DNA from 4 places in the Peribacillus sp. genome. Region 4 is predicted to be linked to each of the others. Evidence: riboswitches for the same ligand, from Rfam matches in the RefSeq annotation. Region 4 holds a riboswitch; each other region holds the start of a gene.
What was found. A riboswitch is a leader RNA that binds a small molecule or an ion and turns the genes downstream of it on or off. The one in region 4 is predicted to bind S-adenosylmethionine.
Positions count from the first base shown of each region.

Region 1: linked by a shared signal. The riboswitch ahead of metK (methionine adenosyltransferase) and the one ahead of AC52RT_RS09365 (hypothetical protein) in region 4 are both predicted to bind S-adenosylmethionine.
Region 2: linked by a shared signal. The riboswitch ahead of AC52RT_RS02900 (alpha/beta hydrolase) and the one ahead of AC52RT_RS09365 (hypothetical protein) in region 4 are both predicted to bind S-adenosylmethionine.
Region 3: linked by a shared signal. The riboswitch ahead of AC52RT_RS07385 (O-acetylhomoserine aminocarboxypropyltransferase/cysteine synthase family protein) and the one ahead of AC52RT_RS09365 (hypothetical protein) in region 4 are both predicted to bind S-adenosylmethionine.

Region 1 is NZ_JAZVJO010000557.1:1,118-4,254, reverse strand. It holds gene AC52RT_RS18265 (gamma carbonic anhydrase) at 1-160, shown strand, start outside; gene metK (methionine adenosyltransferase) at 268-1,467, opposite strand; SAM riboswitch class I at 1,685-1,851, opposite strand; gene pckA (phosphoenolpyruvate carboxykinase (ATP)) at 2,144-3,137, shown strand, end outside.
Region 2 is NZ_JAZVJO010000088.1:15,091-18,227, forward strand. It holds gene AC52RT_RS02890 (PP2C family protein-serine/threonine phosphatase) at 1-275, opposite strand, end outside; gene AC52RT_RS02895 (CsbD family protein) at 589-753, opposite strand; gene AC52RT_RS02900 (alpha/beta hydrolase) at 826-1,581, opposite strand; SAM riboswitch class I at 1,641-1,742, opposite strand; SAM riboswitch class I at 1,936-2,040, shown strand; SAM riboswitch class I at 2,125-2,224, shown strand; gene AC52RT_RS02905 (methionine ABC transporter ATP-binding protein) at 2,299-3,137, shown strand, end outside.
Region 3 is NZ_JAZVJO010000234.1:1,028-4,164, reverse strand. It holds gene AC52RT_RS07390 (methionine ABC transporter ATP-binding protein) at 1-304, opposite strand, end outside; SAM riboswitch class I at 476-586, opposite strand; gene AC52RT_RS07385 (O-acetylhomoserine aminocarboxypropyltransferase/cysteine synthase family protein) at 702-2,015, opposite strand; SAM riboswitch class I at 2,112-2,218, opposite strand; partial or broken gene AC52RT_RS07380 (S8 family serine peptidase) at 2,631-3,137, shown strand, end outside.
Region 4 is NZ_JAZVJO010000293.1:2,698-5,834, forward strand. It holds gene AC52RT_RS09350 (EamA family transporter) at 1-312, opposite strand, end outside; gene AC52RT_RS09355 (DUF5316 family protein) at 586-798, opposite strand; gene AC52RT_RS09360 (hypothetical protein) at 1,170-1,388, shown strand; gene AC52RT_RS09365 (hypothetical protein) at 1,431-1,760, opposite strand; SAM riboswitch class I at 1,833-1,933, opposite strand; gene AC52RT_RS09370 (GDSL-type esterase/lipase family protein) at 2,094-2,819, shown strand.

The sequences.
Region 1 (3,137 bases), on a different contig from region 4:
CCCTCAAGGGAAAGTGATTCCACCTAACACGTTGGCATTCGGAAGACCGGCTAAAGTCATCCGCGAGCTAACCGAAGAGGACAAACATGATATGGAGCGTATAGTAACCGAATATGCCGAAAAGGGCCAATATTATAAATACACTGCTCCACTAGAATAAGATATGAATTCATTACATATAAGAGCTTGATTGTTCTAGTATTGATTCAGAAAAGCAGGATAATGCAAAAAAAAGAAATCTTACCTAGGTAAGACTTCTTTTTTTGTTTATGCTTTTGCTTGTTCTTTTAAAGAAGCTGCCTTGTCTGTACGTTCCCAAGGAAGATCGACATCCGTACGGCCAAAATGTCCATACGCTGCAGTTTGTTTATAAATCGGTCTACGAAGATCGAGCATTTTAATAATTCCAGCAGGGCGAAGATCAAAGTTCGCACTGACTAAGTCCACTAAAATATCTTCATCCACTTTTCCTGTACCGAATGTATCAACAGCGATTGAAACCGGCTTAGCTACACCGATAGCGTAAGCAAGCTGTACTTCTACTTTGTCAGCCAGACCCGCTGCCACTAAATTCTTCGCTACATACCGCGCAGCATACGCAGCTGAACGATCCACTTTTGTCGGATCTTTACCAGAGAATGCGCCGCCGCCATGACGAGCATATCCACCGTACGTATCAACAATAATTTTCCGTCCTGTCAGACCTGCATCACCTTGTGGTCCTCCAATGACGAAACGGCCAGTCGGATTAATGAAATATTTTGTTTCATCATCAATTAACCCGCTAGGCACTACCACATTAATGACATGTTCTTTTAAATCACGTTGAATTTGTTCCAATGTAACATCAGGACTATGTTGAGTCGAAATAACAATGGTATCTACACGGACCGGCTTGTTATTTTCATCATACTCAATCGTTACCTGTGTTTTACCATCTGGACGAAGGTACTCTAACGTTCCATTTTTACGGACTTCTGCTAGACGACGAGAAAGCTTATGAGCCAATGAAATAGGCAACGGCATAAGTTCTTCTGTTTCGTTACAAGCAAACCCAAACATCAATCCCTGATCTCCAGCACCGATTGCATTAATTTGATCATCAGTCATTTGGCCTTCACGAGATTCAAGAGCTTCATCGACTCCAGCAGCAATATCTGCTGACTGTTCATCAATCGAACTTAATACAGCACATGTTTCAGCATCAAAACCATATTTTGCGCGTGTGTATCCAATACCAGCAATTGTATCACGCACGATTCTTGGAATATCTACATAGGTAGAAGTAGTAATTTCACCAGCAACTAAAACTAAACCAGTTGTAACCGATGTTTCACATGCAACACGTGCATTTGCATCCTTAGCTAGGATAGCATCCAAGATTGAATCTGAAATCTGATCACAAATTTTATCCGGATGTCCTTCTGTCACAGACTCAGAAGTAAATAAACGACGTTTCTTTGACATTCTTTTGCCTCCTCAAATGTTCAGGCTAAGAAAAGGAATGGCAGCCATTCACATTATCTTTCCCATTTTGTTAGACGAAACTCATTCCCAGTTGGTATTATATAATAGAAGCAGAAAGGTTGATGCGAATCATTCATAGTAAAAAAGAATGATTAAACGCATAAAAACCCTTCCTAGTTTTTGAGGAAAGGTTTGTTGTCTCGAAATGATCCTTTCACTCTTATCGTTCAAGGGTTTTTTTACCTTGCTCAGGTTAGCACCAACACTAAAATGATTTTGCAAACAATTGCTGATTAAAGCAATTTATTGTTTTATCAAAATCAAACATTCTAGCAGGTTGCTGGGTTTCATTGGGCCTGGCCCTCCACCATCTCGGGATAAGAGAATCCGTACAATTTAAAATCATAACGTAATTCTACAAATTCTGTCAATACTTATTTCCTATTCAGAAGAAAAAGTTTCTATTTTCCACTATCCTCACATAATGTCATAGTGCAAAGGAAAAATGGAGTAAAAGGCATATAGCCTATAGATCCTTTCAATAAATTTCACCAATTAAAACCTTTTCCTCTCAGAAAATACAAGAAACAAAACAAATAGTATAGACTATTAAAACTAATGTGTTATACTATTTATAAATTGATTATAAATTCAAAAAAAGGTAGGTATCTCCTATATGAATACGCTTGATATCTCAAATGAGTTACACCAATTATTATCCGGTAACAACATACATGTGCAGCTTTCTGTACCTCAATTAGTTGAAAAAGTTTTAAGCCGCAACGAAGGGCAGCTCACGTCAACAGGAGCTGTAAAAGCTGAAACCGGAAAATACACAGGACGTTCTCCTAAGGATAAATATATAGTAGATGAAAAAGCTGTTCATGAAAAGATTGATTGGGGTACTGTAAACCAACCGATTTCTAGTGAAGTATTTGCAAAGTTATACGATAAAGTCCTGCAGTATTTAAAACAAAAAGATGAAGTATTTGTTTTCAAAGGCTTTGCAGGTGCAGATAAACAACATCAATTACCCATTCAAATAATTAACGAATACGCTTGGCATAATCTGTTTGCCCATCAATTATTTATTCGGCCAAATGAAGAAGAACTTCAAGATCATTTATCAGAATTCACGGTTATATCAGCACCAAACTTTAAAGCAGATCCAGCCGTAGACGGTACACAGTCAGAAACGTTTATTATTATTTCTTTTGAACGCAGGACGGTATTAATCGGCGGTACTGAATACGCAGGAGAAATGAAAAAATCTATTTTCTCAGTAATGAACTATCTTCTTCCTGAAAAAGGGATTCTTCCAATGCATTGTTCAGCCAATGTCGGCAGAGAAGGCGACGTCGCTTTATTCTTTGGTTTATCAGGAACTGGCAAGACTACATTATCTGCAGACTCCAACCGAAAATTAATTGGTGATGATGAGCATGGCTGGTCTTCAAATGGCGTTTTCAACATCGAAGGCGGCTGCTATGCAAAATGCATCAATTTATCTCGTGAAAAAGAACCTCAAATCTTTGACGCCATTCGTTTTGGTGCCGTTCTTGAGAATGTAGTTCTTCATCCAGATACCCGCATTGCGGATTATGACAGCAGTGCCTTGACTGAAAATACACGTGCTGCCTACCAAATACAATCGATTGATAATATCGTTG
Region 2 (3,137 bases), on a different contig from region 4:
TCGAGGGCGGTAACAAAGATGACTGGAATATCTTTTAAATGTGGAATACTTTGAAGCTTTCTGCAAGCTGTAATTCCATCGATATCAGGCATCATAATGTCGAGGAGAATAATATCGACTGTTGACTCTTTAGGAATGGGGCTGTCCACCTGTAAGTAATCATACATTTCTTGAGCCGAAGTCAAGGAGGTGAAGTCTTCATATCCCGCACGCTTTAAAATTTTTTCTATAACAAAAAGATTTACCTGATTGTCATCAACGATTAGAATTTTCATTCTCTGCTTCTCCTTTAGACTTAACAAAAAATACGTAATAAATGATTGGGTATAGAATCAAGTAGGTTATTTGTTAGATAATGGTGTAATATTTTTATTATAACGTACTTTTGTATACAAATATAATTAGAGAGTATTGAAAATCAAGATAAGCAACCATAAAAAAACATGGCTCAAGTCAAAAGAGCCATGAGAGCAAAATGCCTATATACACTTCATTTACCCTGCTGACATAAAAATAAACCTATTTTTATTGTTTTTTGAATTAAAAAACCGGCTCCACTTAGGGAGCCGGTTTTTATATGGTTATAGCTTAATCTTTTAATTTTCCGATACCTTTTTGAATACTGCCTTTTACTTTATCTGCTTTTCCTTCTGCTTGTAGGGAAGGATCATTCTGTGCGTTACCAGCTTGATCTTTGGCCTCGCCTTTGACTTTATTTACAGTGCCTTTTACCTTATCAGATAATCCACTCATATAAAATTCCTCCTCTTTAGCGTGATAATATACTTTACCCGGTTTGGGGAGAGAGTAAACAATTTTGGATTATTATGAAGCCATTTTTTTATGGACATGCCGCTCTATAAAGGAAAGTGATGCCTCCACAATTTTATCTTTATCATAGTCTAGGGATGCTACATGATAGGAAGAAGGTAAATCGATACGTTCCTTTTCAGTGGATGCGATGCTTTTGAAAATCTCGATCGAGCAATAAGACGGAACAACGTGGTCATCAGGTGAGCTGCATATGAGAACAGGACAGGAAACGTGATGGAGCTTTTGCCGTAAATTTTGCATTAAAAGCAGTAATTGTTGAACTGCTTTAAGCGGAACTGAGGGGTAAGTAATTTCATACGCAGCAGGATCATGAATATCTGGTTTTCCCTCTAGAATGAACCTCGGTGCATCTGCGTGTTTAAATGTTTCATACCAAGGGACTTCAAGGGCAGCGTTTAGCGTGATAATGCCGCTGCATGCTTCCGTTTCTGCTAATGTTAAGGCTAATGCGCCGCCCATTGACTGACCCATTACAACTATATTTGAACAGGTTTTCTTCAGTGTGTTGTATGCATCGTGTATATTTTGAATCCAATCTTGGTAACAACAAGTCTCCATATCTTCTGCGCACGTGCCGTGTCCTTTTAGAAGCGGGGCGTATACAGTGAATCCCGCCTTAGCGAAACATTCACCAATATATGCGATACTTTGCGGGCTACCATTAAAACCGTGACAAATTAGAATCCCAGTATGGTTTCCGGGTATGAAGAATGATTCAGCGCCGGAAATAATCGTCGAGTTTGACATTAGATATTCTCCTTTCAAAATAAAAAACCTTCTTCAAGTTGAGAAGAGGGTTTTAACCGATTTCATCAACCAAAGCATAGCTTTGCTGGTGGGAGCACCTTTCCGTTTGGAGGTTGCTGTGAAGTCTATGAGCCAGTTCTCTCGTTCACTCTTGATATACGTGTATGAAGGGAATTCACTCGAAATTCAATTATTCCCACTTGTTTACTTGGAATAAATCGTATCATATAGCCTAAAAATATGTCAAGACCAGAACATAACGAATTGTTTAAATGATTTTAAAAAAAAGAATAGTCAAAAAGTATGTTGACAAACAAGGTAAGTATTTGTAAGATTGTATTAACTTAATATGCATTCTTATCCAGAGAGGTGTAGGGATTTGGCCCGTCGATACCTCAGCAGCAGATTCTTTTTAGAATACTGTGCTACTTCCAACAAGCATAGCTTGGTAGATAAGAGCGTACTGATCGGATATTTTGATTGGAACCTCTTCTATTTTCAGAAGAGGTTTTTTGTGTGTAAGTGTTAAACAATTATATAAATTTCTTATCCAGAGAAGCTGAGGGACTGGCCCAATGAAGCTTCGGCAGCGGACACTAGTACCGTGCCAATTCCAGCAAGCTTTCAGCTTGAAAGATAAGAAGAGGCAGCCTTTGGGCTGCGTAGACCCTCTTCTTATTTAGAAGAGGGTTTTTTAAATGAGATTGGGGGAGCATCATGATTACATTCGAAGGATTGGAGAAAGAGTACCGCACGAAGGACAAGACGTTTAAGGCTCTTAATGGAATTAACTTAACCATAGAAAAAGGAGAAATATTTGGAGTGATTGGCTTCAGCGGTGCTGGTAAAAGTACATTAATCCGCTGTGTTAATTTCTTAGAAAAGCCGACAGGAGGAAGAGTACTGGTTGATGGGCAAGACCTATTAACGCTATCTCCTTCTACTATCCGAAAAGTAAAAAGGAATATTGGGATGGTCTTTCAGCATTTTAATCTCCTTCAATCAAAAACAGTGTTTGCAAATATCGCAATGCCATTGGTATTAGAAGGAGCACCGAAGAAACAAATCAAACAACGAGTAGAAGAACTGCTAAAGTTCGTTGGATTAAGCGATAAGGCAGGTGCCTATCCAGAACAACTTTCAGGTGGACAAAAACAGCGTGTTGGTATTGCGCGGGCGCTGGCTACACAGCCATCTATTCTGCTTTGTGACGAAGCTACATCGGCACTTGATCCACAAACAACGGGCTCGATTTTAAAACTTTTGAAAAAAATTAATGCCGAATATAAGATAACAATCTTGATGATTACCCATGAAATGTCTGTGATACGAGATATTTGCGACAAGGTCGCTGTGATCGAAGGCGGAGAAATTATTGAATCTGGCACTGTCTTTGATATATTTTCAAATCCCCAAACGAAAACAGCGCAAAACTTTGTTCATTCTGTCCTTAATGATTCCATTCCAGAATCGGTCAGGACTCTTGTTCAAGAACACAATCCAAATGGAAAACTGTTTAAAATAAATTTTGTAGGAGCTTCTTCCGGGCAGCCCTT
Region 3 (3,137 bases), on a different contig from region 4:
CCGATCGAGACCAGAGCAGATTAAAATGTTGAAAAATCATGCTGATTTCTTGTCGAGCTTTTCTGAGTTCTGTCCCTTTGATTTTAGATATTTCCCGTCCTGCCACAATAACTGAGCCATCCGTTGGTGTTTCTAGACCATTTAACATCCGAATTAATGTACTTTTTCCTGCTCCGCTATATCCAATGATTCCGAAAATTTCACCTTGATCTATCTTCATGCTGACATTATCGACTGCTTTTATTAACCCGCCTTGTGCCAAGCCTGTTCGGAATGACTTACTTATTTGTGATAATGTTATCAATAATCTCACCTCTTTATTCAATACATTCTATGAACTTAGTAATCTGACTCTCAAGAAAAACCTTCACATATATCGTTTCTCATTTCACCCTAAACATGTATTGAAATCTCAATTAAGAAACAAAAAAACCTTTCCGCAAGAGCAGAAAGGCTGGCTAAGAAACTAACCGTCCTCTCATCTCCCAAAGCATGACTGCTTTGTGTGAATTGGCACCTTTCCAAGGTAATCCTTGTCGGTTGCCGGGCTTCAAAGGGCACATCCCTCAGCCTCTCTTGATAAGAGTAAAACGTATATGTGATTGAAGGTTTCCCCTCGTTAAAAGTCCATAATAATTATTATAAAATAATATCATGAATAAAGAGATGATGTCAATCAAAAACATTGATGTCAGATGATCTTAAATGGTTTTAGCTGAGGTACTCGTAATCCCTGTTGCTTTTCCGATGCCATCTTCGAGCGCCTCTATTAAATCTTCAACGTTTTCAATGCCAACGGATAGACGGACGAGGTCAGCGCTAACACCTGATTTTAGTAATTCCTTATCATTTAATTGTTGATGAGTTGTACTTGCTGGATGAATAATTAAACTCTTAGCATCTCCTACATTGGCAACATGTGACCATAGATCGATGGAGTTAATCAACTTCGCTCCCGCATCACGGCCCCCATTAATCCCAAAGATGACAATAGACCCCGCACCCTTTGGCAAATATTTATCAACGAGTTTTTTATCAGGGTGATTAGTATTCCCCGGGTAGGTTACCCAACTGACAGCGGGATGATTTTCCAAATAGCTAACAATTTCTTTAGTATTGGCTAGATGCTCCTTCATTCTTACATGAAGGGTCTCTAATCCTAGCGTAAATTGGTACGCACTTTGTGCACTCAATGTCGGACCAAAATCACGAAGCAATTGCACACGTGCCTTTGTTATGAACGCAGCCGGACCCACTGCTTCACTGAAAACAATCCCTCCGTAGCTCGGATCAGGTTCCGTAAAGCCAGGGAAATTGGGCGAATTCCAGTCAAAGTTTCCACCGTCAACAATAATGCCGCCCAATGTCGTCCCGTTACCAAGCAGCCATTTAGTTGCCGAATGGATCACAATATCAGCTCCGAATTCAATCGGACGGCATAGATAAGGTGTTGCAAAGGTATTATCAATAATCAACGGTATACCATTTTCATGAGCAATGTCAGCAATGGCCTCAATATCTAATACAGTTAAACTTGGATTACCAATGGTTTCTCCAAAAATCGCCTTTGTTTTCGGCGTAATTGCTTTTCTAAAGTTTTCCGGGTCCTCAGGTGAAACAAAGTGAACCTTTATCCCATACTTAGGCAGAGTATTGGCAAATAAATTGTATGTTCCTCCATAAAGGGTGGAAGCTGCTACAATTTCGTCCCCTGCTCCAGCTAGATTGAGGATGGCTAATGAAATAGCAGCCATTCCACTTGCGACCGCAAGAGAGCCGATCCCTCCTTCTAGCAGTGCAACCCTTTCCTCAAATACTGTCACAGTTGGATTATGAATCCTTGTATATATATAGCCCGCTTCCTTTAATCCAAATAAATTGGCCGCATGCTCTGTGTCTTTAAATAAATAGGCATTACTTTGATGAATAGGCAGAGAACGTGCTCCTGTTTCATCCGTCTGTAATCCTCCATGAATACTCACTGTTTCAAACCGATAACTTTTTTCTTCTGACATTGTCTCATCTCTCCTTTAACAATCTTATTAGCTCTTTAAGGATATGTAAGAAACAAAAAAACCTCATCTAGTTTAAGAAGAAGTTTTTAGGAACTCTCCTTATCTTTCAGAGCTTATACTCTGCTGGAATTAGCACCGTGTATTAAAAACATACCGGTTGCCGGGCTTCAAAGGGCCAGTCCCTCCACCTCTCTTGATAAGAACATATTAAATTTTCAGATAATTACCTTGTAGGAAATATATCACGAACATAAGATAACGTCAATAAAGAAATCAGATTTTTCTATCTTTATAACCATTTTTTTATCTCTTTAAGGTGAAAAGTTCTTTTGACACCTGTATAAAAGCACACTTATGCCGAAATTTTTTTGCTGTTTACTAAATACGTCCTTACTATGACCTTGTTTTCACTGTACAGCTATTCCTACCAAGTATTCATTTTCACAATCCAATGTTTTTCAAGACAAAATATGACAAATATTTCATTGAACAGTTCGCTATTATTAAAGCAGCAACAGTGCTATACATACGAGCCGACTACGCGAAACGGAGGGTAGCTGAATTGTAGAACGGTCTCATTTTTGTTCTTTGACATTCGAATAGGGGGAAGAAACTTTGCAAAAAAAACGAGAAAGAAAATGGCTGGCTTTATTATTTTCAATTTTGCTGCTTACATCTTTGATCATTCCGACAAACTCCACCATTGCTTCGACAAGTACACTTCATACCTCTGCAAAAGATAGTCTTTTAGGAAAAGAACAAAAGAAGATTGCTCCTACAGTCCTTTCACAATTTAAAGAAAATAAAGAAGTTACCTTCCTAATTAAATTCAAAGAACAAGTGGATACCAACAAAGTATCTACCAAAGCTGCTGCTATAGCCAAAACACAAAAACTATCAGCTAACCAATCAAAACTACTTAAACGCTCTACTCTTGTATCCGAGCTTCGATCTACTGCATTAGAAACACAGGTAAATGTTAAAGACTATTTAGTCAAACAGGAAAAAGCAGGCCAAGCAAAGAATCTTCAATCCTTTTATATCGTCAATGCGATGGCAGTAACAGCTTCCAAAGACGTAATGGAGCAGCTCGCTGTTTACCCTGAGGTAGCTAAAATCCTG
Region 4 (3,137 bases):
TGCCGTAACGGCTCCAGAGGAGTTTTGGATAGGCGAAGCAATCGAAAGTTCCAAATATCGTAACCCGATATAACCAATTGCCATCGACAAAATGTAGAGTCCTGATACAGGTAAATAAGTGATTAAATCCATAGGATTAAAAGTCAATCCTTTGAATAAAAGATACCCTGTTGCATGCAAACCCATAACCAAGCCGACCATAATGATGATTTTAATATGGCTGAACTTATCATTACTATCTGTTCCTTTTTTATAAAATAGATCCGCGCCGCCCCATGCAAGTGCTGTGAGCAGAGCAAAAATAAACCACATAATGAATTCTCCTCTTCTTGTTTATTATACAAATATAGCAATGCGATAATTAAAACTCTTAATTATACAACGCATAAAAATCACGTCAAGAAGAAGTTTAAAGAAGGGTTCATTTAGAACGCACTTTCCCTGGATCCAGAGAAAGGGTTTTTTTGAAAGGATTATAACAAATTGCAGATTTACTGATACACAGTTACAAGGGTTGAGGGAAAAAATCAAAAGGCTGCCGACTCTTTCTCAACAGCCTAAAAAACGATATAAATAACCTGAGAATCATATTGTATTTTTAAAATACAACATTCCGCTTATGGCTAGAGAAAGGATGCCTAAAAATCCAGAATAAATCGCTATTCTTGTTCTGGATCTTCGGTATGTGGTTGTTTCATTGTTGAATGTATCTCTTTGCTGTTGAGGCGTCGTCCATGCCCCAACTGATATACCGGAGATAATGATACAGACTACACCGAAAAAAAAGAAGTACTGCAAAAAAACACCCCCTTTCTACTATTAGTACGTTACATATTCTTATAAGTTTCGCTATTAAGTAAAATGATTGATAAAATACCCACTCTTTCTATTCTGCTCATTTATTTAAAAACTAATAGGAGTTTCTGCCATTTTTTATTTATTAAAAGATTTATTTTTATTTAATCAATCGATTGATTAAATTGGTTAAACCATTGATACATAAGGGTTTTAAAAGATACAGACAGTTCGTTAATGATTTAGAAAATAAATTATTTAAATAATTTTTAAAATACAGTTTATTTGGGTATATACTTAAAGTAGATGAAGTAGGACAAGTGCTGTACATCCAGATCCTATTAGTTTAAAAAAACCGTAATGGAGGAATGGAAATGGAAAACATGACGATGAGTATGATGATGAAGATGTCAATGGAAAGAATGATGACAGAAATGAATGGTATGAAAATGATGATGACTCGAATGCAAGGCATGGAAATGAATGACGAAATGGGTATGGATATGAAAGAAATGATGATGAAAATGCAAGAGTGTGATGAAATGATTTCAACCATGATGCAAATGATGTCAGCTATGAAGGTTAACGCATAAAAAAAGATGGAGTATCTCATTAACGAGATACTCCATCTTTTTTTAGTTAGTTATGAACGTTTTACCCTCTAGACAGCGGATTTCCCGGCTGATTTCCATACGCTGTTGTTTTAAAGTCCAGAGCTTTTCTCCTATTACTTCTGAGATGGCTGAATCATTTCGCAGTTCTTTGTAAAGAGCCAGTATTTTATTATTTACCCGCTCAAAGGACTCCCATAGAGCCTGAATCTCCCAGGTTTTATCTGTTTTCTGATTATGATTTTTTAGTTGTTCAATTATTTCATTTTGCCAATGAATATCACCAAGATCTTTTGCAAATAGGTAAAGATCTAAGTATTCATCCACGGTTAAAAAGGTCTTATTATTTTTCATCGATAAACTCTCCTTTTCTATACAAAAAAACTCTCTTCCTAAGAAGAGGGCTTTTGTAAGAAAAGACACCTCCCCTTATCGTCCAAAGCTAAGCTTTGCTGGAATTAGCACCATCACTACGTGTGGTTGCTGAGGTTTCGTCGGGCCAGTCCCTCCACCTCTCTGGATAAGAGATATGTTTTTATTGTATAAATAGTATTTTGATTATTCTAATAAATAAAATTGAATTTGTCAATTGAATGTCGAAAAAATTACTTTAGACCTAAGAAGGATTTTCGATATAAACACGGAATTTGAACTAGTGAAGTCAAAAATTATCAAGGGGGAATTATTTTGAATCGGAAACAGAAAACTGCAAGTATCTTGTTAGCCATGTCTCTAGTAGTCGGTGTGCCATTTAGTGCTTCAGCAAAAAAAGCTCCTGCACCAGTAAAGGTTGAATATGTGGCATTAGGGGATTCGTTAGCAGCAGGGCTGTCACCGAATGGCTATTTGGATTATGGGTACGTTGATTATATTGCTGATTCATTTGTGGCAAAAAAGTATAAATTAGCTGACTTTGATAATTTCAGCGTACCAGGTTATACATCGGATCGTCTTCTGCTAGATGTAACGAAAAGCAAGAAAATCAGGAAGGAAATTAAAAGCGCTACTCATATTACCATTGATATCGGGGCAAATGATTTACTTGCCAAGATAAATACGGATCCTTCGAAAGCACCGGAAGCACTTGTCGCTGTTTCTACTAATCTGAATAAAATACTTAAAACAATTGACGGCCTTAATCCGAAGGTAAAGGTTTATGTAATGGGTTACTATAATTGTTTCCCCTATTATCCAGCTGAACAGCAAGCTGCTTTAATGCCGCTGCTAACAGGGCTTAATACGCAAATTAAGTCAGCAGCTACAGAAAATGGTGATACATTTGTGGCGACTGACAAAGCGATTGCTAAGAATTATAAAAAATACCTTCCAAATAAGACGAATATTCATTTGAGTGATTCTGGATATAAAGTGCTTGCAGCCGAATTTTGGAAGGCGATTAGTAAAAAGAAATAAATAGAGATGAGTGGAGTCCTCTAAGTGGAAGGGCTCTTTTTTATGAAAAATTATTTAATCAATCGATTGATTAAATTTTTTAAACATCATTGGCTTGAATTGTTTCGGTTGTTTATAGTAAATGCATATCGTATGTGTAACTAGTTTTTTTGAGGTGATTATATTGAGTTCTGGCAGCTGACCGACCAGCAAATAGAAGAAGTTAACTCTCTCTAGTTCGTTTTATTTGATCAGTTAAAACTAGGTCAGTTATGTCTAATAAGATGAATATTAAAAGCAGGTGATTTTATCTATTTATCCTCCTCGGCCCGCTGTTTT